3 regions of the Amphritea sp. HPY genome follow, and region 2 is predicted to be linked to each of the others. Evidence: predicted binding sites of a transcription regulator. Region 2 holds the regulator's gene; each other region holds the start of a gene.
The links. The regulator PhoB, encoded in region 2, activates phosphate uptake and scavenging genes when phosphate is short. The targets are predictions, from matches to a motif close to TGTCATANNNNTGTCANA.
Positions count from the first base shown of each region.

Region 1: a site for PhoB is predicted at 9,368-9,385, ahead of ACQUQM_RS02530 (PhoX family protein). Genes of this name have one in related genera too.
Region 3: a site for PhoB is predicted at 2,396-2,413, ahead of ACQUQM_RS19960 (TIGR00153 family protein). Genes of this name have one in related genera too.

Region 1 is NZ_CP194015.1:613,727-624,178, reverse strand. Features, by position in the region: gene purU (formyltetrahydrofolate deformylase) at 1-558, shown strand, start outside; gene ACQUQM_RS02565 (DUF882 domain-containing protein) at 776-1,339, opposite strand; gene ACQUQM_RS02560 (L,D-transpeptidase family protein) at 1,466-2,713, opposite strand; gene ACQUQM_RS02555 (DUF294 nucleotidyltransferase-like domain-containing protein) at 2,947-4,839, shown strand; gene ACQUQM_RS02550 (3'-5' exonuclease) at 4,842-5,585, shown strand; gene lhgO (L-2-hydroxyglutarate oxidase) at 5,797-7,017, opposite strand; gene glaH (glutarate dioxygenase GlaH) at 7,143-8,093, opposite strand; gene csiR (DNA-binding transcriptional regulator CsiR) at 8,411-9,118, shown strand; gene ACQUQM_RS02530 (PhoX family protein) at 9,447-10,452, shown strand, end outside.
Region 2 is NZ_CP194015.1:4,202,371-4,212,822, reverse strand. Features, by position in the region: gene ACQUQM_RS18710 (hybrid sensor histidine kinase/response regulator) at 1-199, shown strand, start outside; gene ACQUQM_RS18705 (hypothetical protein) at 230-1,033, shown strand; gene ACQUQM_RS18700 (NADP-dependent oxidoreductase) at 1,103-2,035, opposite strand; gene ACQUQM_RS18695 (hypothetical protein) at 2,188-2,412, shown strand; gene cysZ (sulfate transporter CysZ) at 2,454-3,269, shown strand; gene phoR (phosphate regulon sensor histidine kinase PhoR) at 3,327-4,685, opposite strand; gene phoB (phosphate regulon transcriptional regulator PhoB) at 4,695-5,390, opposite strand; gene ubiA (4-hydroxybenzoate octaprenyltransferase) at 5,481-6,371, opposite strand; gene ACQUQM_RS18670 (chorismate--pyruvate lyase family protein) at 6,417-6,965, opposite strand; gene ACQUQM_RS18665 (DUF1415 domain-containing protein) at 7,058-7,633, shown strand; gene ACQUQM_RS18660 (diguanylate cyclase domain-containing protein) at 7,640-9,160, opposite strand; gene ACQUQM_RS18655 (hypothetical protein) at 9,493-9,696, shown strand; gene phoU (phosphate signaling complex protein PhoU) at 9,767-10,452, opposite strand, start outside.
Region 3 is NZ_CP194015.1:4,489,542-4,499,993, reverse strand. Features, by position in the region: gene glnE (bifunctional [glutamate--ammonia ligase]-adenylyl-L-tyrosine phosphorylase/[glutamate--ammonia-ligase] adenylyltransferase) at 1-2,320, opposite strand, end outside; gene ACQUQM_RS19960 (TIGR00153 family protein) at 2,610-3,290, shown strand; gene ACQUQM_RS19955 (inorganic phosphate transporter) at 3,324-4,589, shown strand; gene argE (acetylornithine deacetylase) at 4,736-5,887, shown strand; gene argA (amino-acid N-acetyltransferase) at 5,890-7,224, shown strand; gene ACQUQM_RS19940 (YjgN family protein) at 7,250-8,356, shown strand; gene ACQUQM_RS19935 (M48 family metallopeptidase) at 8,356-9,402, shown strand; gene ACQUQM_RS19930 (ATP-binding protein) at 9,407-10,452, opposite strand, start outside.

The DNA.
Region 1 (10,452 bases), 1.8 Mb from region 2:
CTTAATGATCTTCTGTATCAGTATAAGATTGGCCAGTTGCCGATTGAGATTCCGGCTATAGTATCCAACCATCCGGATCTCGCCGCCCTCGCAAGCTGGTATAACATACCCTATCACCACCTGCCTATTACCCCCGATACCAAAGCAGAGCAAGAAGCCCAGGTATGGCAGATCATTGAACAGTCTGGTGCTGAACTGGTGGTATTAGCTCGCTATATGCAGGTGCTGTCGTCGCAGATGTGCCAAAAACTGGAAGGTTGGGCGATCAATATTCACCACTCGCTGCTACCAGGCTTTAAAGGAGCCAAACCCTATCACCAGGCATACTCAAAAGGCGTAAAAACTGTCGGTGCCACTGCCCACTATATAAACGACGATCTCGATGAGGGGCCCATCATCGCCCAGGGCATCGAACCGGTCGATCACAGCTACTACCCCGACGATCTGGTCGCCAAAGGCCGCGATATAGAAAGCGCCACATTAACCAAAGCGGTTCGCTACCATGTGCAGAAGCGAATATTCCTGAACGGTAATCGTACTGTCGTTTTTGCAGACTGACCGCCGGGGGAAAACAGTTGCTAGATCGCGGCTGCGCCGCTAGCTAGAACGTCGAACAAGTTCGACTCGCTAGTGGCTAGAAAAAACACCCCGCTCCGCGGGAATAAAAAAACCGCCAACAGGCGGTTTTTATGATTTTGCTTTTGACTTTTCTAGCCACTAGCATTTGCGCTTGCGCTTGCGCTTGCGCTACGTTCTAGCGGCTTATCAGGCGGTCTTAACTACCCCATTGCCGGAAGCGGCCAACATCGAGGTGTACAAAGTCGCTTCGGGTATAAAGCCCTACTCCACCACCCTGCAGCGACAGGGCCGCCCGGTGCAGATGTTTAATATCGGTTCCCGGCAACCGGATATCGATCGCTTTACCCAGCATGTGCAGGCTCTTCTTAGCAACTTTTTTGCTACGTTTGCTAAGCATGGCGTTGGTTTCCGCTGAACGATAACCGGAAATAATATGAAAAGGCTGCTTGCCATCTAATTTACTCTGAAGGTTATGTAGCAGCATCATCAGCGCCGGATTCATCGCACCTACCTGATTGTTGCGGTGATCACGCAGTAAATGATTAATTTCCTTCAGACTTTCCGGCAGAAACTGACCATCAGTAAAAAACGTTGTTTGCAGCTTTTCACCGGTGTGAAGATTGTGAAAAGCCAGTGTTTTATCCTGTTGTTCTACACGGTTATTCAGCCTGATGGCTAAACCGGAGGGTGGATTAGACGGTGGCTGCGGTTTGGCAACTTGCGCCAGTGCAGTAGAGGATACGGCGATTCCAGCGGTCATACCGCCCATCTGCCGGAGAAAAGATCTTCGGGAATGTGGAGACTTCAGCATTATCAGTTTACAACGTAACTCAATCAAAAAATTCAGCGATCAAGTATGAACTAACCGACAACATCTGTACAGAATTTAATCAACCCGCGGCGAATTGAAGTCCTCGTTTTTATCTGACACGCGTAGTGCAAGCAGATCATGAAGGTCTTTTTTATACAGATCATCACGGAAATTCAGGGCGCCATAGTCATCGACCCAAGCGGTCCAGTAAGTGATATATACCGGGACTGGCTGCTGCAGATAGACCTCTCCCGTTTCCAGCGACGCCAGCTTCTCATCCAGTTCAAATAATTGATCCGGCTGATCCAACTGTAACAGCAGATCAGCCAAAGTCCTGGCCCTCTCCACACGGATACAGCCAGAACTGAAGGCCCTTTTTTCATGACTGAAAAGATACCGTGCAGACGTATCGTGCAGATAGATGGCGTAACGGCTACGAGACATAAATTTAATACGGCCCAGGGTATTAGCTTCTCCCGGAGGTTCCCAGAAATGCGGATATTCACGGCCTTTATACATCAACGCAGGATCAGCGGCCGATGCCGGCATCACTACCCGGTTGTCACCTTTACCGCTGACAACCTGCAAGTTTAACCGTCCGGCGAAACCGGGATCTTTAAGCCACCGGGGAATAATATCTTTATAGGCAATGCTCTTAGGCACACTCCAGGAGGGGTTCAGAACCAGTGCCTGAATCTCAGTGTTAAACACCGGAGTTTGCCTTTTTTTACGACCAACAATGGTTTTCATCTGCAATAGCAACTCGCCCTGCTGATATACCCGCAGCCGGAATTCCGGAATATTAACCTGGATATATCGCCCCAGAGTGGTCACCTCGAGATTCTGCTGTCGCACCCGGTTAACTAGTAACTGATCTAAACGCTGTCTGGGAGTGATATTAAGCAGCCCCCTGCTTACAGGTCCCACAATACCATCAGCTTTAACGCCGTGACTTCGCTGAAACCCAATCAATGCCTGATGCAATGCGCTATCAAACAACTCGGGGTCAGCCTCCACTGACAGGTTCAGCCCCAAATAACCCAGCGACGTCAATTGCCGCCGCAGTAGCGAAACCTGCGTATGCCGATTCCCTGTTCTGAGCAGGGGGCCCTTCTTAATCTGCGGCCAGACACCATAGCTTGCCAGCTGCTGATAAAACAGTATTGCAGCATCGATATCGCTGAATACCGGCTCCTTAATAACGGCTACTATCAGATCCGGAGTTGCTGGTTGAGCAGATTTTTTCTGTTCCGCAGCTTCTCCCCCCCCTACAAGCGGTAGAATAAAAACAAGCAAAAACGATAAAAAACGTAACACAGCCATTACTACTCCCCGCTGCTACCGGGCTATCAGTCCGACAACGGCATAGCTAAGTACAGTCAGAAAAAGCACAAAAAGCAAAAACAAAAACAAAAACAAAACGCATTCCGTCTGAAATATTGATAATGTGCATTTTCAGGTCGTTTATTGTCGATTTCATGCCGCTGTAAGTGACAAACCCGATTCAAGGGCCTGATATGATCAGAGGCCACAGCATCGATAATAAAGCCAGAGCCATGCACGCAGAACAGATTGAAATAGCCGGTTTCCTGAAACAATACCCGCCCTTTAATACCCTGCCTGAAGAGACGGTTAACTACGTTGCAACACAAGTAGAGATCAGCTACTACCGCAGCGATACCGATATCTTCAGGTTTGGTGATCCGATCCACGACCTGGGCATGATTCGCAGCGGTGCAGTTGAAATCTACCGCCGTAACGGCGAGCTCTACAACCGTCTCAGCGAAGGCGACCTGTTTGGCCAGATGGGCCTGTTGATGAACAACACAATGCGCCTGCCCTCCAAAGCGTTAGAAGACTCGCTGATCTATTTCATCCCTGAAAGCGTATTTACAGAACTCTGTGATCAGTTTGAAGAGTTTGCCTTCTTTGTTGAACTGGATGACCACAACCGGCTTAAAGAAGCGGTTTCCAGCAGTAAAGATGCAAATGAACTGATGATATCGAAAGTTACCGCGTTGATTTCACGCCAACCAGTCATTATCAGTAGTAACGCGACTATCCATGAAGCAGCAATCAAAATGACCGAAGAAGCGATATCCTCACTTCTGATAATGGATAACGTTGACAGTTCTCTGTTAGATGACAACGACCCGGAACAGCAGGTCGTGGGTATTCTTACCGACCGCGATCTGCGTACCCGTGTTGTGGCAACCGCTCTGTCACTGGACGCTCCGGTAGCCGACGTAATGACCGCAAACCCGACCACTCTGGATGATGACGCTTACGCCTTTGAAGCGATGCTGACCATGCTGCGCTACAACCTGCACCATCTTCCGATTCTCGATAATAAAGTTCCGGTCGGAGTAATAGGTATCTCAGATATCGTGCGCTACGAATCGCAAAGTAGCTTGTATATGGTGAGCACAATACTGCGCCAGCAGAGCGTAGAAGAACTTCGACAGTTATCTCTGGAAGTTAAGTCCTGCTTTGTGCGGATGGTCAACGATGATGCTAACTCGCATATGATCGGAAGTGCTATGTCGGTGATCGGCCGCAGCTTTAAGCAACGCCTGATGGAGCTGGCGGAAGAAAAACTCGGCCCGCCGCCAGTACCCTATTGCCTGCTGGCACTGGGTTCGATGGCACGGGATGAACAACTGATCGTCTCTGATCAGGATAACGCCCTGATTCTGGACAATAGATATGACCATAACCACCACGCCGAATATTTTGAAGAATTGTCGGCCTTCCTCAGCGATGGCCTGGCTGCATGCGGTTACACTTACTGTACCGGTAAGATTATGGCAACCAACCCACGCTGGCGTAAAACCCGTCGCGAATGGGAAGCAACCTTTACCGACTGGATAGAGAACCCCGACCCGGAAGCCCTGCTCAATTGTTCAATATTTTTTGATCTGGATGGCGTCTGTGGCAAAACCGACTGGGCCAAGCAGCTCAATACTTTTGTGGTTCGCAAAGCCCGCCGCAGCCCCGGATTTCTGGCTAATATGGCGCGCAACGCACTCAACCGGACACCGCCACTGGGCTTCTTTAAAGGTTTCGTGATGGAAAAGGACGGTCAGCATAAAAACTCAATCAATCTGAAGCGCCGGGGCACAGCACCACTGTCAGATCTGCTCCGGGTCCATGCGTTGGCGGTAGGCTCACGTGCGCAAAATTCTTTCGAGCGACTGGACGACATCATAAAGGCTGACATCCTGCCCAAAGGCCGTGAATCCGATCTGCGCGATGCGCTGGAATTTATTTCCATGGTCCGGATCCGCCATCAGGCACTGGATATCGCCGCCGGGCAGGAACCTGATAACAATATCGAGCCGGACAACCTGACCGATTTCGAGCGCCGTAATCTGAAGGAAGCATTTCAGGTACTCAGTAACAGTCAACGTTTCCTTAAATTCCGCTATCCGGCAAACAGGGGGACTTAACGATGGTTTCCTTCCTGTCTAAATCTAAGCAAGCTAAACCAAAGCCACCTGAAGCCATCGACTGGGCAGCCCGTTTCAGAGAACTGTCGCTGACCTGTAACGACGAACGGTTACGTTTTTTTTATGAAAGCGGCGCAGTGAATCCTGACACACCACTTTCTGAAGTACCTTTTGTTGCCCTGGACTTTGAGACTACAGGCCTGAACCCGCGCAAAGACGATATTGTCAGTGTCGGACTGGTGCCTTTCGATATTCATAGAGTGCGCTGTCGCGACGCCCGGCACTGGATCGTCAATCCACGCCAGGCACTGGCTGAAGAGTCCGTGGTTATTCATGGCATCACTCACTCTGATATCTCCGATGCACCAGACCTCAAGCGGATTATGGAGCAGCTGCTTGAAGCCCTCGCCGGATGTATCGTTGTCGTCCATTACCGCTATATTGAGCGAAGTTTTCTCAACGAAGCCCTTAAAGCCAGAATCAACGAAGGCATTCTATTTCCAGTGGTCGATACCATGGAGCTGGAAGCGCGCCGACACCGCACCGGAGGCTCAATTTTCTGGTCCAGGCTGATGGGACGCCGCCCCACCTCGATCCGTCTCGCCGATAGCCGGCTACGCTACAACCTGCCCCACTACTCACAACATCACGCCCTGACCGATGCCGTCGCAACAGCAGAGTTACTACAGGCCCAGATTGCTAACCAATACGCTCCGGACACCCCTATATCGGAGATATGGTTATAGGCCGCCTCGGGCGGCCTATAACCAGACCGCAGCACAAGTGCTGCTAGCTAGATCGCGGCTGCGCCGCTAGCTAGAACGAAAGGCAAGCCTTCCTGCTAGTGGCTAGAAAAAGCGGAACCCCTTCTAAAGCAATTAACTGTTACAACCCAGACACAAAAAAACCGCCTGGGGCGGTTTTAGCTTTTTCTAGCAAGTATCGCTTGCGATACGTCTAGCTACTTTTCGCCGGCGAAGCCGCGATAACTTTTTCGCAGATATATTCTCCGATCGGAATCGCTGAAGTTGCGGCAGGCGAAGGTGCGTTACATACGTGCAGAGAACGCGGGCTTTCGGCAAACAGGAAGTCGTGTACCAGCGAGCCATCGTTCATTACCGCCTGGGCGCGGATACCGGCCGGATAGGTTTGCAGATCTGATACTTTAAGCTGCGGACAGTACTTCTGTACCAGTTTCAGGTAACCCGGCTTCCACAATGAATTCTTGGTTTCCACGATACCGGTTTTGATATGCGCTCTGAGGACTTTCCAGAAACCGCCGAAGGTCACCATATCCCAGATATCCCGCGGGCTGATGTTGATCTTACCGTAGCCTTCACGTTTCCAGCCCTGCACCGCATTCGGTCCTACAGTCACTGTACCGTCGATCATCCGGGTCAGGTGCACACCCAGGAATGGCAAGTCAGGATCTGGAATCGGGTAGATCAGATGATTAACAATATTATTGTACTTAGCGGGTAGCTGATAATACTCGCCACGGAACGGAATAATCTGAAAATCGGTCGGGATACCCAGCATTTTGGTTGTACGGTCTGCCATCAGGCCGGAACAGGTAATCAGGTATTTACCCTGAAAAACCACTTTATCACCGTTGTGCATCGCCTCAACGGTAACTCGCTCAGATGACTCAGTCAGACCTACCACCTTATGATTCAGGCGGGCATCGCCGCCCATCTCTACAAAGCGCTCCGCCATCTTAGTCGTCACTTGCTGGTAATTAACAATCGCCGTGTCTTTAACCAGCATTGCGCCTTCACCAACGATGTTCGGTTCGCGTTGCTTAAGCTGTTCAGCATCCAGCAGCTCAACGTCGATACCATTATCGTTACAGCGGGTGTACAACGCCTGCATACGCTCGACCTCAAGCGCATTGGTCGCCACCAGCAATTTACCACACTGATCGTATGGCACATCATTCTGATCGCAGAATTCCATCGTTGCAGCGACCCCTGCTTTACAGAATTGCGCTTTCAGGCTGCCCGGAGCGTAGTAAACGCCTGCATGGATTACACCGCTGTTATGGCCGGTCTGATGCTTAGAGTAAACGGATTCTTTTTCCAGCAGCAAAATTTTTGCTTCAGGGAAGCGTTGCTGCAACTGCCAACCCGTCGACATGCCGACGATACCGCCACCGATGATAATGTAATCGTATGTCATCTCATTTCACCCAACTTCAAAATATTCAGAACTTTAATCAGCAAAAACGGCGGTACCGATAAAACCGGTCCGCCGTAGTATATCAGTGCTTATATTTGCTTATAGCTTCTTTTAACAACACTGTATTACTTGGTGAAGTGGCCACGCTGACGCAGCAGTTCACGGCTCAGTTCCGGGTGAGAAACAAATTTGTCGCGACCGTGTAACCAGCAATGGTTCTGTACAACCAGCATAGAGCCAACAGGCAGACGGACACGGAAGAAGTTCTCATCCGCTTCAATGGAATCACCCATCTCATAAAGATACAGGCCTTCAGCCATGTTCTGCGGCTCAGCAAACTGATCGATAAACAGCATGTGCGGCTTACCATTCTTATCTTCTTCGAAGAAGATCGGGTGTTCGATCTTAGTCTCAACGTTCTTCGACTTAGGAGCGCCCCAAACAATATCCTGCTTCGCCATCGGGTGACGGTAGAACTTATCCAGCTCAGCCCAGTCATCCAGATGCAGCAACAATGATTCGCCGCCTTCCATATTTGCTTCGCCCAGCTTCTGCATCAGCACGAAATCAGTACGCTCATCAACATAAGTGCCATCGTTGTGCAGTTCCATACGACGGTGTGCCTGACGCAGGTAGCTGTCAGAGTTGTCATCGTTCAGAACGGTGAAGCGAGCATAGTACTTACCGTACATCGCATCATGGTTAGGCATACCGATAATATGGGAGATCGCCGTAGACAGTTTGATCTCAAACTCTGTACGCAGCTCACCAGCTTCGATATCAGGCTGACCTTCATATTGCAGCAGGAACGCAGCAGTATCACGGTCCTGCATCGTCGCGTTCAGGAATTTACCCAGGGTATATCCGGTAATTGCGTCCAGTTTGTCAGCAACGGCATAGCGCAGGAACGGCTTATATTCCAGCGCCTGTACCGGCCACTCAGTCATCGCCTGATCAAATGCAGCGGTAGTGTCTGCGCTCAGGGTAACGACCTGAAGACGCTTATTCGCCGCGAACGGGGCTACAGAAAAACCTTGCGGCTGGGTGCTTTCAACTTCACGCAATAGAGCAGTCATTTCTTCATCTCTCCAAAACTGTTTTCGTTTTGTTTAGCAGGATCTCTGTTGATCTGGTGTAAGCAGAAGGTGCAGGTACTACTTACAGATTCATGCAGATATAACAGGAGCCCTTTCAATTCTTATCGTTGAATCTTGATGGTGATCAAATACAACATCGACGGGAAGCAATAATGTCGACATTTTTAACCAACGTCAACACTAACTATAAATTTCTTTCTTAACTATTTAATGTCGCTGACATAGAATAAGTGCGAAGCAGAATTTTGATTTGAATATAAAGCACATTAAAAACATGGATTTAGCCTGTTACCACTATGACTGAAAGCAGCTCTCTGAAACGCGCCAGCAAAGATAACTCTGCCCTGAAAGTGGTAGGTCAGCTTAAGCAGGATATTCTTACGGGATTCTTCAAACCCGGTGAAAAGCTTAAAATGACCCGGCTCAAGGAGCGCTATCAGCTCGGCGTCAGCCCGTTGCGGGAGGCCCTTTCGCAGCTGTTAATTGAGCAATTAGTGGTGGTTGAGAATCAGCGCGGCTTTAAAGTTCATCCAATATCCCGCGAAGAGATGCTGGATATCTATCAGACAAGAGCCCAGATCGAATCGCTCTGCGTCGGTCTGGCAATCGAACGCGGTGATGATGAATGGGAAGCCGGTATCATAGCCGCCGCCCACAAGATGAGAAAGTTTGGCGCCCAGGTCGATAAAGATCCACAAGAGTGGGAACGCCGTCATCAGGCATTCCATACCGCAATCGCTGTCGGTTGCCAGTCGCCCGCCCTGCTCCATGTCCGCCGCTCCCTATACGAAAAGGCATCCCGATACCGCAATCTGTGGCTAAAAAAGAATATGGCCGATAGCAGCGTTTTTGATACCAACCAGCAAGAACATGACGCTCTGATTGAGGCCCTGATGAGCCGCGATAGCAAGCAGGCCAAAGCGATCATCGAACAGCACCTGCTGAGTCCGAGTAAGGCGTTAGATGAAAACCCAAAGCTGTTAGATCAAAAGAACAGTGGCTAGATAGGACCAGAACGTCGCTTCGCGACTTGCTAGAACGGAAGGCAAGCCTTCCTGCTAGTGGCTAGAAAAAACAAAAGCAAAAGAACAATCCTTCCTTACAAAGCACGTTTTCACTTAGCTGTTTAAAAAGACCGCAAGGCTTTTTCTAGCTACTAGCAAGTCGCGCAGCGACGTTCTAGCGAGAAAGACTTGTCTTTCGTTCTAGCTAGCTGCGCAGCAGCGGTCTGACAAGCAAAGCTTCGCTTTGCTTGTAATCCTTTTGTCATTTCCCTCGCCTAAGCTGGCTTTATCTATGCTGTATTCACTAGCGAGCTTGAAAGGGAATAAAATGAACAAAGATCAACTACAGGCCGATTCCACTATGAATCAGGAACAGGACTCCGATTTCAGTAAAATTATCGATACAGGCCTTAGTCGCCGCCGCTTTATGCAAGGCGGAGCCTCTGCTATGGGTCTGTTTCTGGCCGCTAACCCGGTGGCGCAGACGGTAGCTGCTACCACCCAGCCTAAAAGCAAATTGCTGGGTTTCAGCAAAATCGCTACCAGCACTGCAGATACCTTTGTGGTACCTGAAGGCTATGTTGCCCGTCCGCTGATATCCTGGGGTGATCCAATCCTGCGCGGTGCGCCGGCTTTCGATGAAAGCGGTAAGCAGCCTAGTTCTGCTCAGGCAGGCCAATTCGGTGATAATACCGACGGTATGAGTTTCTTTCCGCTGTCTGAAGACCGCGCGCTACTGGCAGCAAACAATGAATACACCAACTACAAGCTGCTGTTCGATCACAAAGGAAAGGCGATGACTGCCGACGATGTGAAGAAAGCCCAGGCAGCCCACGGTGTTTCTGTTTTCGAAATCAAACGGACTGCTGATGGCTGGGAATACAGTACAGAATCTGACTACAACCGTCGCATTACCGCCAACACCGAAATGCTGCTGACCGGTCCTGCTGCAGGTCACGACCTGCTAAAGACCAGTGCAGATACTTCCGGTAAGAAAGTACTGGGTACCTTCAACAACTGTGCAAACGGCGAAACCCCATGGGGCACCTACCTGACCTGCGAAGAGAACTTCAACGGCTACTTTGCTAAACCAGGCGCTGAACAGGATAAGCACCAGAAGCGGTACGGCATCAAGGATGACAGCAAGTACCAGTGGTACAGGTTTGATAATCGTTTCGATGTGACAAAAGAACCAAACGAGCCTAACCGTCATGGCTGGGTGGTAGAGATCGATCCAATGGATCCAACTTCTACTCCGCTTAAGCGAACTGCTCTGGGTCGTTTTAAGCATGAAAACGCTGCTGTAGTTATCGCTGACAACGGCCACGTTGTGG
Region 2 (10,452 bases):
AATGGAGCTGGCGGCGATGATACAAAGCCGGCAAGAGATGCAGCATATTCCGGTGATGATGATTACATCCCGAACCACAGAGCGGCATCAGCGTGAAGCGGGTGCAGCCGGAGTGGCTTCATTTATAACCAAACCCTGGACTGAAAGCGGATTACTGCAGCAGGTCGAAAGCCTGCTCCAGCCGCAAAGCATGACTTAAATTTCGATTCACGAGTTACAAAAGATAATCATGAAAAAAATAACAATAAAAACAGCAAAATTTCTCACCACGGTTTCGCTTTGCTGCCTGCTTAGTGGCGCGCCTGTCTGGGCGGCAGTTATCGATAATGCCGCCCAGGCTATGCGCCTGGCTACCGAACAGCGAATCCTGACCCAGCAGCTACTGAAAAGCTATGTTCTGTCTGGCCTGGGGGTGCGATCACGTAAAGCCGATCAGGCTATACAGAATGCTATCGGGCAGTTTGAAGCTAATAACACAGCGCTGCTGAGTTATGTAACGGATAACGCAACCCGAACCCAGCTCACTCAGTTGGTACAGCACTGGCAGCAAACTAAGCCGAAGTATCAGGTTAAACCGGATAAATCACAGCTGCTTAACCTCTTCTCCCTCAATGAGCAGCTATTGCAGCAGTCTGAGCAACTGGTGTTGTCGCTGCAGCAAAGCGATGGTTCTAAAACCGGTCCTATGATTGACCTTGCTGGCCGGCAGGGGATGTTATCCGTACGGCTTGTTGCGCTGTATGGAATGATGGCCTGGGGCTATGAAGCCCAGGCAAAAACTGGATATCAGGCGGTTTATAGTGGTTTCTCAGAGACATCAGAAGCGCTGCAGAAAGTACCTGATAATACTGCGCTGATTAACCATAGCCTGAAAGACCTGCAGCGGCAGTTGCAGCGTATCCGTATCACCGCTGAGAGCAGTAGCGATACCTATATTCCAGGGCTGATCGATCGTTCGGTGGTGAAAATGTTGAAAAAGGTCAGTGAACTGCAGGATGAGTATCAGGTGCTGGCCCGGACCCTGGATGATTAGAGGGTCCGGAACGGCTGAGAAAGCCGAGGGTTTTATTATAGCCTCAGCTTTTCAGAAAACAGGAACGACTCAGAAAGTAAGTACCAGCTTACCGCAGACATGTCCTTCAGCACTGAGGTGGAAGGCATCCTCAACCGCTTCAGCAGGGTAGCTGTCTGCCATATGCAGGTGCAGTTTTTCGTCTGCCACCAGCTGCGCAATTTTGACCAGTTGATCTGCATTCGATTGACAAAGTATCGTTTCGACACGACGTCGCTGCGCGTCACCGGCGGCGATCAGCTTGTCTTTAGTGACAGAGGGCAAGGTCACCAGTACGCCATCAGGTTTCAGGCAGGGCAGAGCCTGAATACCGGTTTCACCGCCGACACAATCAATAATCAGATCCATCTCTGCGGCATGGTCATTGATATCTTCATTGTGATAATCGATCAGGTGGTCGCAACCCAGTTCGGCCAGAAATTCGTGGTTATGCACCGATGCAGTTCCGGTGACATGGGCACCGGCCCACTTCGCGATCTGGACCGCCAGATGGCCGACACCACCAGCAGCACCGAGGATCAGCACCTGTTGGTTCTTTTGTAAATTGCCTTTATCAAACAGCGCCTGCCATGCGGTCAGGCCGGCAGTGGCCAGACCACCGGCGAGTTCCGGATCGACAGCGTCGGGTAGTTTGGCAATCTGCTCTGCGGGAGCCGCAATATACTCGGCATAGCAACCGGCGCGCTGGGGAAAATTGATTAGCCCGAATACCGAGTCCCCCGCTGCGAACTGGCTGTTACCCGGGTCCTCAATCACCCCAGAGAACTCCCAGCCAGGAATAAACGGCAGGTCGCCGATGAAGCCACTGGCACCACCTCCGGAACAGGTTTTCCAGTCAATCGGGTTGACCCCGGCGGCGGTCGTTTTCACCAGTACCTCGCCGTTATTCAGCTCAGGTTTAGGTACATCCTCATAGGCTAGAACTTCGGGACCGCCAAATTGATGGATTCTGATCGCTTTCATGGTTTACTCCGATAGTTTGCAGGTGAAAATTGAACTCACTGCACTTAATATCCTGCATATTCACATAAAGTTATAGGTCAAACCAGCCACTTATGCAGGATATTTCTGTTAATCTATGACCTTCCTAATCAGAAAAATAAACGGAAATAAAGATGTATCTTGTGGTCGCAGAACAGTTGTTAATGCTTGGTGGTTTTGGAGTTTTTCTGGTGTCTCTGGTGCTTTATGTACTCAGAACCAAAGATATTAAGTCGATTCTGGTTTTCTGGCAGGCGACGATTGAGTTTACCAAGCAGGAATTTATGATTAACCGGATCGGTTTATCGATGATGGTACTGGCAGTGCTACTCAGATTTTACAATCACTTTTTCGCATAACGCTGAAAGTGTTTTTAGTTTTTAAAAGGTAAGTGTAAGAAATGAAAGGGAATCCGGTCAAAGGTGCAGGTTATTTTCTGCGTGGGCTCAGTATGTTACCAGAGAAGGGGATACGGCACTTTGTGCTGGTTCCACTGCTCATCAACGTAGTGTTATTTGGTGGTGCTATCTGGTTTCTGATTGACCAGATGGGGTATTGGATAGATTATCTGCTGAGCAGTATCTTGCCTGATTGGGACTGGTTACAGTTCTTGCGTTACCTGCTCTGGCCGCTGGTGGCGGGCTCGATTCTGATTGTTGTCTATTACAGCTTTAGCATTGTCGCCAACATTATTGCGGCGCCTTTTAACGGTATTTTGTCAGAAAAGGTTGAACAGCGTCTGCGCGGCGAGTTAGTCACTGACGAAGGCTGGCAGGCGGTTATCGCTCTGATTCCCCGGGCGGTAGCGCGGGAAATCTCAAAGCTGATCTATTATCTGCCCCGATTACTGCTGTTATTGATACTGACATTTATTCCGGTTATCGGCTGGGTTGCTCCGCTGTTATGGTTCCTGTTTGGTTGCTGGATGATGGCGATTCAGTACTGTGATTATCCGATGGATAATAACAAGGTCAGTTTCAAAGACATGAAGGAAGCCCTGAAGCAGCGCCGCTTTACCTCGCTGGGCTTCGGTGGATTGGTTTCGGTTGGCATGATGATCCCGTTGGTTAACCTGCTGATAATGCCGGCAGCGGTGGTGGGCGCGACGATTTTCTGGGTTGAAGAGTATGCCAGCGATCAGGGTGAGATTGACCTGCGCGGCTTTGCTGCAAAGTCAGTCGGTACTGATCCGGCCGGGCGACTGGGCTCCGATTAAGTATCTCTCCCGATATAAAAAAAACCGCCCATCCGGCGGTTTTTTTATATCGAAAGCTTATCTGATCGAGGATGGTGCCGCCTGATCTTTCGGTTCCTGTTCATCAGGATCATCAGGTTGGCGCTGACTGCCGCTGCTTAACAGCTCTTTCGGAAAGTGACAGCTGAAAGTGCTGCCCTGGCCAATCTCGCTCTTAATTGACAGTCGACCGTTGTGGCGCAGCATCACATGTTTGACGATCGCCAGCCCAAGCCCGGTACCGCCGGTATCAGAGGAGCGGCTTTCGTCGATGCGATAGAAACGCTCCGACAGACGGGGCAGGTGAATGCTGTCGATGCCGGGGCCGTTATCCGCAACCGAGAAGTGAGTGCCTTTTTTATCTGCCCACCAGCGTATCTGTATACGGCCACCGGCAGGTGTATAGCGAACGGCATTGAATACCAGGTTAGAGAATGCGCTGTAGATCTCGGCTTCTTGCCCCAGCAGGGTGTTGTTCGGATCCAGGTCGAGCTCAATGGTTTGGTTCTTATCTTTACCCAGTGCTATTGCGTCATCGCGTATACGACAGATGATTGACTGGATCGGGATCGGTAGTTCGTCTGAGATATGCGGGCTGGCTTCCAGCCGGGACAGCAGTAACAGGTCTGATACCAGGTTTTCCATCCGCCTGGATTGGTTGGCCATCTGGTTCATGCCCCGCTGCAGCGGGCGTGGCAGGTCCTGATCGAGGAAGGTTTCCAGATATCCCCTGATGACAGTGAGCGGTGTACGCAGCTCATGGGATGCGTTAGCGACAAAGTCTTGCCGGGTCTGCTCCAATTGCTTCAGGCGGGTAATATCCCGTGCTACCAGAATCCGATCGCCGACACCGAAGCGGGTCAGCCGGTATTCAAGGATAACTTCGTTACTGAGCGGCGAGGGTAGTTGCAACGGATCGTCGTAATTTTGCTTGCGGTAGTAGCGGACAAAGCGCGGATCGCGCAGCAAGTTCATCACTGAGCGGCCCCGGTCGGTACTGGCCTTCAGCCCCAGTAAGCGATCAGCAGCACGATTCCACCACTCAAGGTTGTTGTGGTTGTCGATGATGACAATCGCATCGCTGAGGGCCGCTGATGATTGTTGAAACCGGTGAATAACAGCCCGTAGTGACTGGCTTCTGCCAAGCTGGCGTTTCTGGTCCCGGGACAGTTCATCAAACAGTTCGCCCCAATGACCAGAGGTTTCCGGTACATCGCTATTTGAGCTATCCATCAGCCACTGCTGCAGGCGATTAAACTGTTTGATCTGAAACAGCGCCCAGCCCAGCAGGGCAAAGGCAAGCGTCCAGCCTGGATAACCGATAATGAAGCCGGCAAACAGAGAGACAACCACTGTCAGCAGCAGGTTGCTGGCTATAGAATGGTTGCTGTTATACATAGGTTGGTCTCAGACTACCTGTGATGAGAAGCGATAACCGGTGCCACGGACAGTCTGAATCAGATAGTCATGGCGTTTCCCCAGTGCTTTACGCAGACGCCGGATATGCACATCGACGGTCCGCTCTTCAACATAGACATTACCGCCCCATACCAGATCAAGCAACTGGCTTCTTGAATAGGCGCGGTCCTGGTGGGTCATAAAGAACTGTAGCAGGCGAAACTCAGTGGGTCCCAGATCCAGCGGTTGCAGCTCTGCACTGACCCGGTGCGAAACCGGATCCAGGGTCAGGTCATCAACGGTAATTGGTTCTTCAACGCCTTTCGGTGTGGTCCTGCGCAATACTGTTTTCAGCCGGGCGACCAGTTCCCGGGGCGAGAACGGTTTAGTAATGTAATCATCAATACCGGATTCCAGTCCCTGTATCTTATTATCTTCGTTGCCTTTGGCGGTAATCATAATAATCGGGATATCTGAGGTCATCTCATCCTTACGCAAACGGCGGGCAAACTCAACGCCGCTGGTACCTGGCATCATCCAGTCCAGCAAAATCATGTCCGGCTTATTATCGACAATAAGCGGATGCGCCGCCTGAGCTGACTCGGCTTCAATACATTCGTAGCCAGCCATCTCCAGTGCAACTGCGATCATTTCACGGATCGGGGCTTCGTCATCAACGATCAGAACCCGTTTACCTGAAGCCATGATCTGTTACCTCATTTCAATGATTTAGATGGCCCAATTAAAAGATGAAACTGTTACAGGAATATGACAATTGTAACAATTCGGGCGGAATCAGCTAAAGAAATAGTGCAGCGCGAGACTAATTAACAACAGCAAACCGGCGTAATGGTTATTGAGAAAGGCTTTGAAGCACAGGTCCCGGTCCCGGTTGCGGATCAGGTACTGCTGATAACCGAACAGTGCGGCCATTGCGGTTAATCCAAGATAGAACCAGAACGAAAGATCAAGCTGCAGCGCCAGCATGATAAAGATTGCCAAGGTACTCAGTTGCAGGATACCGATAATCAGCTTATCCATGTCACCGAACAGAATTGCGGTGGATTTTACGCCGATCTTCAGATCATCATCGCGATCGACCATCGCATACATCGTATCGTAGGCAACGGTCCACAGCACTGTCGCGATATAGATCAGCCAGGCGTAGTGTGGTATCTCTGCCAGGGTTGCGCTGAACGCCATCGGCACGGCCCAGGCGAAGGCCATACCCAGTACAACCTGGGGAAGGTGGGTATAACGCTTCATAAATGGATAGCAGGCCGCCAGGGCAACACCGCCGAAGGAGAGTAAAATAGTCATCTGGTTGGTGAGCAGCACCAGGCTGAAAGCCAGCACTAACAGCCCGGCAAACAGATAGATAGATTCACGGGCGGAGATCCGGCCTGCCGGAATCGGGCGCTGAGCAGTACGTTTAACATGACCATCTATTTTACGATCAGCGAAATCATTGATGACGCAGCCAGCGGAGCGCATGAGGAATGTGCCAAGGCAGAAGATAACCAGCAGGTCGATGCCGGGAACGCCTTCAGCAGCGATCCACAGGGCCCATAGGGCTGGCCATAAGAGAAGATAGGTACCGATCGGCTTTTCAACCCGCATCAGCTCACCGCAGGCGCGGAGCTTTTGCTGCCACTGAGATGATGGTTGGGGTGTTGCTTGCTGCATGGTCAGGCTTCCGGGATATTTTTTGCAGAAACAGGTCTGCGGGAATCAGGTTGCAGGATAGTGTACCTGTTGCAGCTCGGGCAGGAAAACTTCTGCAACCAGCAACGGCTTATCGGAGAGTCGAAACTGAGAGCGTCGGGCCCATACGGTCTCTCCACTGGTGAGTTTAAGCTTACTGACCTGTAGCGGCCCACGCTGCATGGTCGGGTCGGTGAACAAAACACTGCCGAGGGAGCGATTGCCGATGGCATTGAGCTGGCGCTGCTTACCGGTCAGGGTTGAGGCGGGGATCACTGTTCTGGCGTAGACCCAGGGTTGTCCTTTGCCTATCAGCTGCACTTCGCGGATCAGCGCCAGTTGCCGGGTCGGTATGCCCAGAGCTTTTGCCTCTGAACGGGTTGGCCGGGACCAGCCCTGGCGCACCACTTCGACCCGAAAGTCACCCTGGCTGAGATCTATAAGTCGCTGAGTCAGGGAGCCAGAATCGAGCAGCCATTTACGCCATATCAGCGGCGCGTCGGTGGCTGCCGGACGGCGCAGGGTATACCAACGCACATCGAAGCTATTCTGGGTCAGGGCTGCAGGAATCGGCACTTTTAATACTCATAGAAAAACTGGCGCTATATTACCATCCGCAGGGAATAAATGTATTGGGGTGGGATCAGGGTTTTAGGTAGTATATGTGGATGAAAAAAGAAATTAATATTGATAACCCCGAATCAGTTACTAGTCTGACCCGACGCTGGGTCGAAACTATGGTTGTTGGCCTCAATCTATGCCCTTTTGCCGCGCCAGTGGTACAAGATGAAAGCTTGCGTTACAGCGTATCTACTGCCATAGAAAGAGAGGCTTTGGTGGCTGATTTTCTGCAGCAGATCGAAGCGATTCAGCAGTCAGATGAAGCTGAGATAGCCACGACGTTGCTGATCGTGCCGCGTATGTTGCAGGATTTCTACGATTATCTGGATACGCTGGCACTGTTTGAAGAGCTGTTACAGGATGCCGGTCTTGAAGGGGTATTACAGCTGGCCAGTTTCCATCCGGGCTACCTGTTTGGCGGCGTCGATGAAAATGATCTGAGCCACTGGACTAACCGCTCACCCTATCCAACCTTTCATATCATCAGGGAAGCCCAGATGAGCCGGGCCCTGACCCATTACAAGAATCCGGAGCAGATTCCAGAGCGGAATATGCAGTTATTAAGAGATCTGGGACGGCAGGGGTTAATTGAGCGCTTCCCTCCGTTTGCTGATTACTGCTGAATATGGCTATTCAGCAGTAAAGCAGATGACACGATTGCGGCCCTGTTCTTTAGCCTGATACAGGGCTTTATCGGCCTGCTCGATAAGTTTATGGGGTGATACGCCCTTGTTGTTTGGCGTCATAGTGGTAATACCCAGGCTGGCGGTAACCGGCTGATCACGAAACTCCGGGCTATGGCGTATATCAAGCTGGCTGATTTTGTTGCAGATGTTGTTTGCCAGTACCTGTGCACCGGATTGATCTGTATCAGGTAGCAGGATGCAGAACTCTTCGCCGCCGTAGCGGCTGACAATATCCTGGGCTCGGCGCGCGGATTCCTTTATTGCTAACGCAACCTGGCGCAGACAATTATCGCCGTTAAGGTGTCCCAGGTAGTCGTTAAATGCTTTGAAGTGGTCGATATCCAGCAGGATGAGAGATAGCGGCTGCTTAGATCGCTGGCCCCGTCGCCACTCTATCTCCAGAGTACGTTCGAATTCTCGCCGGTTAAATACCTGAGTCAGATTGTCGATACTTGCGGCCCGTGCCAGCAGGTCATGAGAACGTTTCAGTTGCAGCAGTATATTGATACGGGACTGAATGATTGCCGGATCTCTGTTTTGCAACAGATAATCAGCAACCCCAACATCATAAAGGGCGACTTCAGCGCTATCGTCCAGCGGCTGGCCGATTACGGCGAGGGGAATCTGCTGCTCGCGGGTAAAGTGGCCCAGCTCCCGACACTGTTCGGTAAGATCATGCTGCTGACCATCATTATGCAGCAGTACCAGATCGGGGCACTGTTCATCACTCAGCAACTGATCTTTCAATGCTTGCAAGGATTGTGGCAGCAGGATATTGCTTTCATCACGCAGGGTTGAGAGTACTCCCCAGAGTTCGGCAACAGAGTCGCCACCATAGAGGGCGATAGTCTGGCGTTCATGATAGCGGGTGCCGCTGTTCAGCTCGGGCGTTGCAACCGAGTCGCCCTGCAAAAAATTGATGATCGATTCATGATTCATCAGACCGACTAATTTACGGCCGTCCGGGGCCAGCATTGCCGGTGTGCGCAGGGTGAAGTTGCCCTGTTCCCATTGCTGTTGCCAGGCTTCAAGGATCTGTTCACACGTTTCATCGGCATCTAATTCTGTCGGTAGCTCGGACGCTTCCAGACAGTTGAATATGACCGATGGATTAGAGATATCTTTACCTTCGACCCACAGCGCCCGGTAGAGGTTGTGGCGGAATGTTTCCGCCTTGCCTGGATCGATTTTTTGCGTGGCGATGACACACAAACAGGGAAAGTAGCTATCGCTGCGATTGAGCGGCAGAGATATCGCGACATCCGGGGTACGGTTACGAATGTTGAATACGTCGCTGGCAAGCTCGGCCATGCTTTCTGCAGAGCCAAGGTAGCTGCCAATCTCGGAATTATGCTCTACCAGACGCCAGTCAACTTTATGCAGCAGATTATTGCTGCAGAGCAGCTCATGAAGGGCGTAACTGAATGGGCAGTTAAGGTCGCCGTAAACTATATACTCTGCCATTTTCGTCCTGAAATAATTGTGCTGATGGGTCAAGTGTAGGCGCTGTATCGGCCAACTGGATTGTTTTATAAGGAGATAGTGAAGAAAATAATTTGCTGTTGATACTGTGTATCATGTTTTTCGTACTACAAGAGCAGAGTTAATTCAGTTAAAATCTGGAAACTTCGGCATTTGAACAGTGGTTTCTGTCGTGAGCATGGAGCGATCAGAGCGGTACGCAGAATCTTGAATACAATTTGTATGGTGAAACAGTGTTAGTTGAGCGCAGAGGGAAGACGCCTGGAAAGCATGGGCGCAGAGCGTCAGACCGTGTCGGTGAAGCGGTTTGTGATATGAAGGGTGATCTGTGGGAAATTGATGCAGCCTTTCTTATCTATATGAAAGAGATGGTACCCGGCTGGTGCGGTGGTAGCCTGCCTTCTGAGGTAATGGAAGGATTGAAGAATACAGGCCGACATCAGGCAGTAGGCCTCTCTTTGAGTGCCGAGCCAAAAGAAGGCGGTAAGATTCAGCTCAGAGTGCAAAAGATAGGCTGATGAGTAACAGATACAAAAGGGCAGCCAGGGGCTGCCTTTTTTATGTCCGGTGACCAGTAACTAAACAGGCTTATTCAGTACCTTTGACGGTCTTCCTGATCTCTTTCAGGCTGCTGTGGCGGACGTCAGTACCACTCACCAGGTAGATCAGATGCTCCGCCATATTGCGTGAGTGATCACCGATCCGCTCCAGGCTACGCAGTACCCAGATAACATTCATAACGCTTGAGATAGCGCGGGGATCTTCCATCATGTAGGTCATCAGGGAGCGCATCGCAGAGCGATACTCCTGATCGACTTCTTTATCCTGTTTGGCGACCTTATAAGCCAGCTCTGCATCGCTGCGGGCGAAGGCGGTAAGGCAGTCCTTCAGCATGTCGCGCACTAAATTACCGATATGGCGAACCTCCTGATAGCCATGGATCTTGCCACCCTGTTCTGCGAGTTCGATGGCGTGACGGCAGATACGGTTGGATTCATCACCGATCCGTTCCAGATCGTTGACTGCGCGGCTAACGGAGATAATCAGTCGCAGGTCGCCAGCGGCAGGCTGGCGCCGGGCGATGATCAGGGTGCACTGTTCATCGATCATCAGTTCCATATCGTTGATCGCTTTTTCATTTTTCCGGGCCTGCTCGGCAAGCTCGGTATCACCCTCGATCAACGCTTCAACCGCATCATTAACCTGGCGCTCAACGGCACCACCCATGGTCAGCAGGTGGGTGCGGATCTGTTCCAGCTCGTCATTGAACTTCT
Region 3 (10,452 bases), 290 kb from region 2:
GCCGCATATCAACTTCATAGAGCTGACCACCGGTAGTGAAAGTATTAAGAATATGGATGATGCGCTGACCTAAGCGAGTAAAGAAGACCGAGTTAGCCACCGGTTTTTTTCCATCGGTAAACAGATTGGCATCCGCATCGTGGACAAACACCAGATCAAGGTCGGAACCGTAGGACAACTCAATGCCGCCCATCTTGCCATAACCAACAACGATGAAGTCAGGATCACAAGGCACTCCCGGAGCCTTCAATGGTGCGCCATGCTTCTCGACCATCAATCGCCAGGAGATATCCAGCACCACCTCAAGAATCGCTTCCGCCAGCCAGGTCAGGTAATCACTGACCTTCATTAACGGCAGTGCCCCGGTGATATCCGACGCGGCAACCCGCAGCGAATGCGCACTTTTAAAATAGCGCAGCGTTTCCATCAGTTCTTCCACATCCTCTTCAGGAATGCGCAGCAACTGCTGTCTCAGTTCCGTTTGTAGCTCAGCTTTACTTGGCGGTGAATACAACGCTCGCTGATCAATCAGCTCATCTAATAATACCGGCTGCTTCGCCAGGGTGTCGGCAAACCATGAGCTGGCCGAACACAACTGTACCAGCTGGCGCATCGCTCCCGGGTTCTCTGCCAGCAATACAAGATAGGCGGAACGACGGATAATCGCTTGAATCAGTTGTAATACACGTCCCAGCGTCTCCGCGGGGTTTTCGGTTCCGACAACTTCATTCATCATTTTTGGCAGCACCGCACAAAGCCGCTCCTGCCCCACTGCCTGCATTAACTGCACATTACGACTGCTCTTAAGATTACCGAATGCTTTCCAGGCAGCTTGTGGATCATCCATACCATGTTCAGCAAAGAAGGCTACGCCTTCCTCATCATCGAAATCACTGTTCCAGAGCAGTAACCATTCGCTATCGCCATCTTCCTTCTGCTCAGAGCCTTCATCTTCTGAGGGCGCTATCACGTTGGCAAAATGCTCTGTCACCTTACCGCGCTGCTGATCAAGCTCTGCAATAAAGCTACCCCAGTCATCAAACCCCATGCTGTAGGCAAGTCGGGCCTGCCCCTGCTCATCGGTGGGCAGCTCCTGGGTTTGACGATCAGCTACAGCCTGAATCGCATGTTCCGCATTTCGTAAAAATGTATAGGCACCGGTCAGATCAGTAACCGCCTGCTCTGGCAGCCCCACAGTGTCTGGCAGCAAGGGCAGGATGTTCATCAGCTCCCGCTGTTGCAGCCGCGGATCCCGACCGCCACGGATCAGTTGGAACGCCTGAGCAATAAATTCAACTTCTCTGATGCCACCCGCGCCAAGCTTTACGTTACCGTGCAGCCCTTTACGCCGCACTTCGCGGTTGATCATCTCCTTCATAGAACGTAGGGAATCAAACGCGCTGAAATCAATATACTTACGATAGACAAAGGGCCTGAGCATCGATTGAAGTTCTGCACCGGCCTGAATATTGCCACCGACCACCCGGGCCTTAATCATTGCGTAACGTTCCCAGTCCCGCCCCTGATCCTGATAATACTCTTCCATCGCGGCGAAACTGCACACCAGAGGACCACTTGCGCCATAAGGGCGCAACCGCATATCCGTACGGAAGACAAAGCCGTCTGCAGTCATATTATCCAGCGCCTGAATCAGCTTCTGTCCCAGCCGGCTAAAGAAATCCTGATTAGCAAGGCAGCGACGACCACCCTCGGTTTCGCCTTTTTCCGGATAGGCAAAAATCAGGTCGATATCGGAAGACAGGTTCAGCTCATTGGCACCCAGCTTACCCATCCCCAGTACGACCATCTGCTGAGGCAATGCAGGAGAATCTTCGTTGGCCCTGGAATGGGGTACGCCCCACTTACCGGAACACTCTTTATACAACCAGTTCAAAGCCTGATCGATACAGGCATCTGCCAGGGCTGAAAGGTCACGGGTGGTCGCCCGCATATCAGAGATACGGGTCAGGTCACGCCACACGATCCGCACCATCTCCCGCTGCCTGAACTGCCGCAGCAGCATATGCAGCAGCAATTCAGTATCGGCTACCTGTAGCTTCTCTGCTAATGAGTTAGCATAAGTATCTGCATCATATTCTCGATAAAGATCATTACTCTCAAGCAGATCTTCCAGCAATCCGGGGGTTCGGCTAAATTGTTCAGCCACATAATCACTGCCGGTCAGCACCCGGGCCAGATCATCAGCGAAACGGTCCGGTGGGGTTTCCAGCGTAGAGACTCTCGCCTCAACTTTATCCCAATTCTGAATCAGGACGGGTTGCAGAACTTCCGGTAGCTTTGTGATCTGTAGATTGAGCATATGTCCATTTACTCTTGTTGGCCGTGTATTCCATTAAGCTTACCAAAAGCCTAATTCCTACTCGATATTTTTATCTGCCATACTGTTGTAACAAATCTTTAACATAACTGTAATATCATGCCCGAAATACAGTAAATTCAGGGCTTTATAAGAGTCCCGATTAACTTATAACAGTCGATGACTGCGGTTTTATGTCAACCCCATGGCATTTATGTTTCAGATTGACTACAAACCACAAACTTCTGCGCGTATACTCGCGCAAATTTTATGCATCTAACCTGGTGATTTTATGGTTACAAATAACCCGATTATGCAGATGTTTGCCCGCTCCCCGTTTAAACCGATGCAGGAGCATATCGCTAAAGCACAGTCCTGTGCGGTTGAGCTGATCCCGTTTTTCGACGCAGTGATGGCCGAAGACTGGGATGAAGCCGCTAAAGTACAGCACAAAATTGCTGTGCTGGAAGGCGAAGCAGACGTCATGAAGAAAGATGTTCGTCAGAACCTGCCGAAAAACATCTTCTTGCCGGTACCCCGTACCGATCTGCTGGACCTGCTGCGCATGCAGGACAAAATCGCTAACCGAGCTAAAGACATTGCCGGCCTGACACTGGGTCGTAAGATGACCATTCCTACTGAAATCCAGCCGATCATGAAGGAGTATATCCGCTCCTCACTGAAAGCGTCAGCTCAGGCACTTAAAGCACTGAATGAGCTGGATGAACTGGTCACCACCGGTTTCCGTGGTCACGAGGTGGATGTTGTCGAAGACATGATCCATGAACTCGACGATCTGGAGCACGATGCTGATGAGATGGAGCGTCGGGTACGCTTAGCACTGTTCGCGGTCGAAAAAGAGATGCATCCGATCGATGCCATGTTCTTGTACAAGATCGTCAACTGGATCGGCGATGTCGCGGATAAAGCACAACAGGTTGGTAGCCGTCTACAGCTACTGCTGGCTCAATAAGTTTCTGAATATATTTCTTAATAGGTAAAAATCATGAGCATCATTGCACAGTATGGTGACGTCCTGATCATCATGGCATGTATCTTTGGATTTTTTATGGCCTGGGGTGTGGGCGCGAACGATGTAGCTAACGCGATGGGTACATCCGTTGGTTCCAAGGCACTGACCCTGAAACAAGCAATTGTTATTGCCATCTTATTCGAATTTGCCGGTGCATACCTGGCGGGTGGCGCGGTTACCGCCACAATACGTAAAGGTATTATCGATCCGGCACTGCTCTCGGGCACGCCTGAACTGCTGGTGTACGGTATGCTGTCAGCGCTGCTGGCAGCCGGTATCTGGCTGTTAATAGCCACATTCATGGGCTGGCCTGTATCGACAACGCACTCCATTGTCGGCGCTATAGTCGGTTTCGCCGCCGTCGGCATCTCGGTCGATGCGGTCAACTGGGGCAAGGTCATGAAGATCGTTGCCAGCTGGGTAGTCTCACCGGTGACGGCAGGCTTTATAGCCTTCTTCCTGTTCCGTAGCGTACAGAAACTGATCCTGGATACCGAAGACCCGTTCAAAAACGCCAAGAAGTATGTACCTATGTACATCTTCATTGTTGGCTTCATGATCTCAATGGTGACCTTCACCAAGGGTCTTAAGCATATCGGCCTTAACCCGGGTTTCGGTACCAGCGCCATCATCTCTATTGGTGTCGGGTTTTTGTCCATGTTCCTGGGTATGCTGATGCTGCGTAAGATCCATTCCCGCGTAGAAGACAACCGTGATTACCACTTTGCCAGCGTCGAAAAAGTTTTCGGTGTACTGATGATGTTCACCGCCTGCGCAATGGCCTTTGCCCACGGTTCGAACGATGTTGCTAACGCGGTAGGCCCACTGGCTGCGATTGTTGGTGTAGTATCCTCTGCCGGCGAAGTAGCTCAGAAATCTGCGATGCCGGTATGGATACTGTTGTTGGGTGGCGCAGGTATCGTCGCTGGTCTGATTATGTATGGCCACAAGGTTATCGCCACTGTTGGTAACAATATTACCGAACTGACGCCAAGCCGTGGCTTTGCTGCGACGCTGGCGGCAGCATCCACTGTAGTGTTCGCATCAGGTACTGGTCTGCCGATATCCACCACCCACACCTTAGTAGGTGCGGTACTGGGTGTAGGTCTTGCCCGTGGCTTATCAGCATTGAACCTGCGGGTTGTTGGTACCATCTTCGTATCCTGGATAGTGACTCTGCCTGCAGGTGCTGCACTGTCTATCATGTTCTTCTTTATGTTCAAGGGCATATTCAGCTAAGCACTGACAATTTCAAAAAAGGCGAGCATCGGGCTCGCCTTTTTTATATCTGCAAAAAAGAGTCGCGATGTTTATCCTGAAAATGGACCCTTCCGCTCAAACCCTGCACAATAGCCCTATCACCCGTCATATTTCCGGTAATTGCTATGTCCGAAACCGTACCAGACCTGGTAACTATGCTAACCGAGCTGATCGCTACTCCTTCGGTTAGTTGTACTGCTGCCCATTGGGATCAGAGTAACCTTAATGTTATCAACAAGCTGGAAAGCTGGCTCTCCAGCCTCGGTTTTAAGACCGAGATAATGCCCATTCCGGGCCACCCGGAGAAAGCTAACCTGATCGCAACTTTAGGCTCAGGCCCAGGCGGTCTGGTGTTATCCGGACATACCGATACCGTACCTTTCAACGCCGAACTGTGGAACAGCGACCCGTTCCAACTTACTGAGAAAGACAACCGTTTCTATGGTTTGGGCACCTGCGATATGAAAGGTTTCTTTCCGATAGCAATTGAGGCGGCACGAAAATTCACAGATCAGGCACTGCAACAGCCCTTAATCATCCTCGCAACCGCCGATGAAGAAAGTTCAATGAACGGCGCCCGTGCACTGGCTGAAGCCGGTAAACCTAAAGCCCGCTATGCGATAATCGGCGAGCCAACCTCCATGCGCCCCATCTACATGCATAAAGGGATGATGATGGAGTCGGTCAGGGTTACCGGTAGCGCTGGCCACTCTTCGGACCCGGGCCTGGGATCAAATGCTCTGGACGCGATGCATTCAGTACTGGGAGAGCTAATCAGCTTTCGTAAAGAATTACAGCGCGACTATCAAAACAGTGATTTCAAAGTCTCAGTGCCGACCCTCAACCTGGGCTGCATTCATGGCGGCGATAATCCTAACCGGATCTGTGGCGCCTGCGAGCTGGAATACGACCTGCGTCCACTTCCAGGAATGAGCGCCGACCTGCTACGAGAGGCTGTCTTCAAACGTCTTTCGCCCCTGGCAGAGCAATTTAATGTAGAGATTAAAGCCGAATCGCTATTTCCTGGCATTCCTGCGTTTCACAATGATAAGCACTCGGAGCTGGTTCAGACGGCAGAGAAACTGACCGGTTACCAGGCTGAGGCTGTTGCCTTTGGCACTGAGGCTCCGTTCCTCCAGGATCTTGGCATGGATACTATTGTGATGGGGCCCGGTTCTATCGATCAGGCCCACCAGCCGGATGAGTATTTGGCTTTTGACCAGATAAAGCCTACAGTAGCGATACTGGAACAACTGATTGCAAAGTACTGTTTTTAATCATGAATGATGATCTGACCCAATACGTTAACTGGTTTCGTCACAGCTCTCCCTATATCAACGCGCACCGGGGCAAGACTTTCGTCCTGATGCTCGGGGGCGAGGCACTCGCCGATAATAACTTTGCCAATATCATTCATGATATTGCACTGCTGAACAGCCTCGGCGTGAAGCTGGTGCTGATTCACGGCTCGCGCCAACAGATCGAAGAAAAACTATCGCAACAGCAAGTTAAGACCCGGCTGCATCATCACCTGCGGGTGACCGACAGTGAGACGCTGAAATACGTTATAGAAGCCGCTGCGACCCAACGTATTGAGATTGAAGCCAAGCTATCGATGGGACTGGCTAACTCCCCCATGCATGGCGCTCAGATCAGGGTCTGTGGTGGTAATTTCGTCACCGCCCGTCCGGTTGGGATATTTGAAGGCATCGACCTGTGTAATACAGGTGAAGTCCGTCGGATCGACAAACAGGCGATCCGGCAACAGCTGGACCATAACAATATCGTGCTGTTATCCCACCTCGGCTATTCACCCACTGGAGAGATATTTAATCTATCGGTTGAGGATGTTGCTACCCAGACAGCCATCGCCCTGAAGGCCGACAAACTGATTCTGTTCGGCTCAGAAAAAGGCGTCATGGACAGTAAAGACAGCCTGCGCTCCGAACTTTTGGCAGATACTGCTGAGCGGCTGGTCAAACAGTATAAAGCTAAATTAACCTCGCCGGAGCGATCCACTGAGCTGTCACGTAATCTTGCCGCCGCGGCAAAAGCCTGTAAAAACGGTGTACCCCGCAGCCATCTGCTCAGTTATAAACAGGATGGCGCTCTGGTCAGCGAGCTGTTCAGCCGCAACGGCACCGGCACTATGGTTATTGAACAATCCTACGAACAGGTACGGTCAGCTACGATTGAAGACGTTGGCGGCGTGCTTGAGCTTATACAGCCAATGGAGCAAGCCGGCGTACTGGTACGCCGCTCCAGAGAACGGCTTGAAGCTGAAATTCATCATTTCACCGTGGTTGATCTGGATGGCGCAATTATCGGCTGTGCTGCACTCTATCCCTTCCCGGAAGAACATGCTGGCGAACTGGCCTGCGTTGCTATAGCACCTGAATACAGAGGCGGTGACCGGGGCGATAAACTGTTACAGGCACTGGAAGAATCAGCCCGGAAACAACAGCTCTTCAAGCTATTTGTATTAACTACCCGAACAGCCCATTGGTTTATAGAGCGAGGTTTCAGTGAACTGAATGTCACCGAGCTGCCGACCCAGAAACAAACCTTATATAACTACCAGCGCAACTCCAAAGCCTTTGCTAAAGCGCTGTAATCTGACCATCAAGGATTGATGATACGTGAATACTTTTCCACCTCAGGCTCAGGCGTCAACTCAGTCATCGACACAAGAACAACAGTTGCACCATGGGTTCAGTTTCACCGGTCAGGCCGGTGAATTCTTTCGTATCTGGATCGTTAACGTCTGTCTTACCATTGTCACCTTAGGCATCTACTCTGCGTGGGCCAAAGTACGCACTAATCAGTATTTTTATGGCCATACATCTGTCGCTGGCAGCAGCTTTGAATACACCGCTAAGCCGATGACCATTCTCAAGGGACGACTGCTGGCAATGTTTTGTATTGTTATCTACGTTGCTACAACCAGCGTCTGGCCACTGACATCGCCCGTGTTTATGCTGCTGTTCTTTGGCCTGCTGCCCTGGTTAATCTCACGCTCGCTCAAGTTCCGCGCCCGCAATACCCGCTACCGGAATATTCGTTTTAATTTTGATGGCCAGTACTGGGATGCCTTCATCAATTTTGTTCTACTGCCCGGATTAAGTCTCTTTACGCTGGGTATTCTCTACCCGTTTGCCGTTTACCTGCAGCAGCGCTGGCTGGTTAAACACAGTAGCTTTGGTCAGACCAAATTCACCTCCGAACTGGAGTCCGGGCCGATATATAAAGCCTATAGTCTGGCTTTCCTGATGGTATTAGGCGGTATTATTCTGATTGCGATAGTCGCAGCAGCAGTGGCCTACTATGGCGATAGCGGCACTGAAACACTGAAAAATGACCTGAGCAACGGGCCAGACCTTCGAGAGATGGCTGCTGTTTTTTCCGGTCTGCTGATGCTTCCTATCTATTATTTTGCTTTTGTTTACATCCGTTCCAGAGTTACCAATGCAACCCTGAACCACTGCCTGCTTGAGCAACATCGCCTGCATAGCCAACTCCGCGCCCGTAGCTTATTCTGGATCTATTTAAGCAACACACTAGCAATCCTGTTTTCTATCGGTCTGCTTATTCCCTGGGCACGAATACGCATAGCTCGCTACCGCGCCCAATGCACACAACTAATCACCTGTGGCGATATGAATTCATTTACCCAGTCACAACTGAGTGAACAGGATGCTATCGGCGAAGAGATGTCCGATATTATGGATGTGGAGTTCGGTCTCTGATGCAGCAGAGAAAGCCAGAGGATACACCTCAGCAAGTTCGTTTATCAGGCAGGCTGTTTGACGGTCACACGTCAAACAGCCACAGCGCCACGCTGATTGTCTGCGAACAAGGCTCAGTAAGGTTTGAAAGTACCGAACTGGGTACCAGCGGTTGCCATTGGTCCGATCTGAATATCAGTCCACGAATCGGTTCCAGCGCCCGCTACCTGGATCTACCCAACGGCTTTCGCTTTGAAAGCAATGCCAATGACCAGATCGATCAGTTAACCCGCCAGTTTGATGGAGATAACCCTCAGGGTTGGATTCATTTTCTCGAAAGTAAGCTACGTTTCGTAATCATTTCAGTATGTGCGGTCATGTTGTTCGTCTGGTGGGGAGTGCAATACGGCTTACCCGGACTTGCAAAGCAGGTCGCCTTTCAACTTCCTGTCAGTACTAATCAACAGATTGCCCGGCATACACTAGAGACACTGGACCGATACGTGTTCGACGAATCCAGCCTGGACAGCAAGCAAAGTGACCGCATCACATTACAGTTCGAACACTTGGTCAGCCTGAGAGATGATGAATTTGAATACCGACTGCATCTGCGCGATGGAGGAAAAGTCGGCGCCAACGCATTTGCACTGCCTTCGGGGGACATTATCATCACCGACCAACTGGTCACACTGGCCGGGAATGATGCTGAACTTGAGGCTGTAATGGCCCATGAACTTGGACATGTAAATCAACGTCACGGACTGCGCACAGTATTGCAAAGCAGCGCCCTGCCACTGCTGCTGATCTCGATCACCGGGGATATGGCGACCGCAAGCACCCTGTTAGCGGCCTTACCGACTATTCTGGTCGAGAGCCATTATTCCAGAGGTTTCGAGTTGGAGGCCGACCTGTTTGCCAAGACCCTGCTTATCGAACAGGGAAAAGATCCTCAGCATCTGGTTACTATGCTCAAACGCCTGAGCGGCGAACCGGATGATCAGCCACCGGCCTGGCTATCCAGCCATCCGGCGACTTCAGAACGAATTAAGCAACTCAACGACGGCTGATTTTTCAATGCAGTGGCAAGCTGACAGTAAACAGTGCTCCACCGAGATCAGATTCGGAAACATCCAGTTCGCCGTCGTAACTACTCAGGATATCCACCGCAACCGACAAGCCAATCCCCTGCCCCGGGGCTGATGTATCAGCCCGCTGACCACGCTTGAGAATAGTTTGCCGCTGCGCCAGCGATACTCCCGCGCCATCGTCGGCTATTTCAATATGCAGCATACCTTTACCATGACTCAAGCCTACAGATACCTGAGAACAACCATATTTGAATGCATTCTCAAGGATATTTCCGATCAGTTCCATCAGATCCCGCTCGTCAGCAGCCAGCTGATAACCGCCTTCCAGGGCTAACTGAACATCAATCGCCTTATCCCGATACACTTTCTGTAACGCACCAACCATCCGCTCGACAATTGGTGCCACTGGAACGCGCTTAGCTAAAGTCCGGCCCTGACTTTTTACCGCCCGGGCCAGCTGATACTGCACAATCTGTTCCATCCTCGCAGCCTGGTCAGTTATCAATGCCTGGTATTGATCAAAACTGAGAGTTTCCTCTTTCGCCCCTCGAACAACGGCCAGGGGAGTTTTCAGACTATGCGCCAGATCCCCCAGGGTATTACGATATCGTTCCCGTTGCTGGCGCTCATTATCGATCAGAAGATTAAGATTATCGGTTACCGCCTGCACTTCCGTCGGATACTCACCGGTAAGGTGATCGCTCTGCCCCTGCTCTATCCGTTTGAGGTCTTTAGCCAGACGGGTAAGCGGCTTCAAGCCCCAGCTGATCAACAATGTTTCCACCAACAGGAACAGGAAAATTGCAGCCCCCAACCAGCCCCACAAACGGGTATTAAACGCTTTTTGCTCCGCCCTGACCGAACTGTTCGATTCCAGCACCGTGAACAGGTAGTGTTGTTCATTGCCATTGATCTCCCAGATCAGGGCAAACTGATAGACAAACAGTGCTTGTGCCGGCAGTTCATAGAAGCTCGATTCACCGGTTCCCAGCTCAGCTTCAGCTAACTGCTGCAACAGTTCATCAGCAA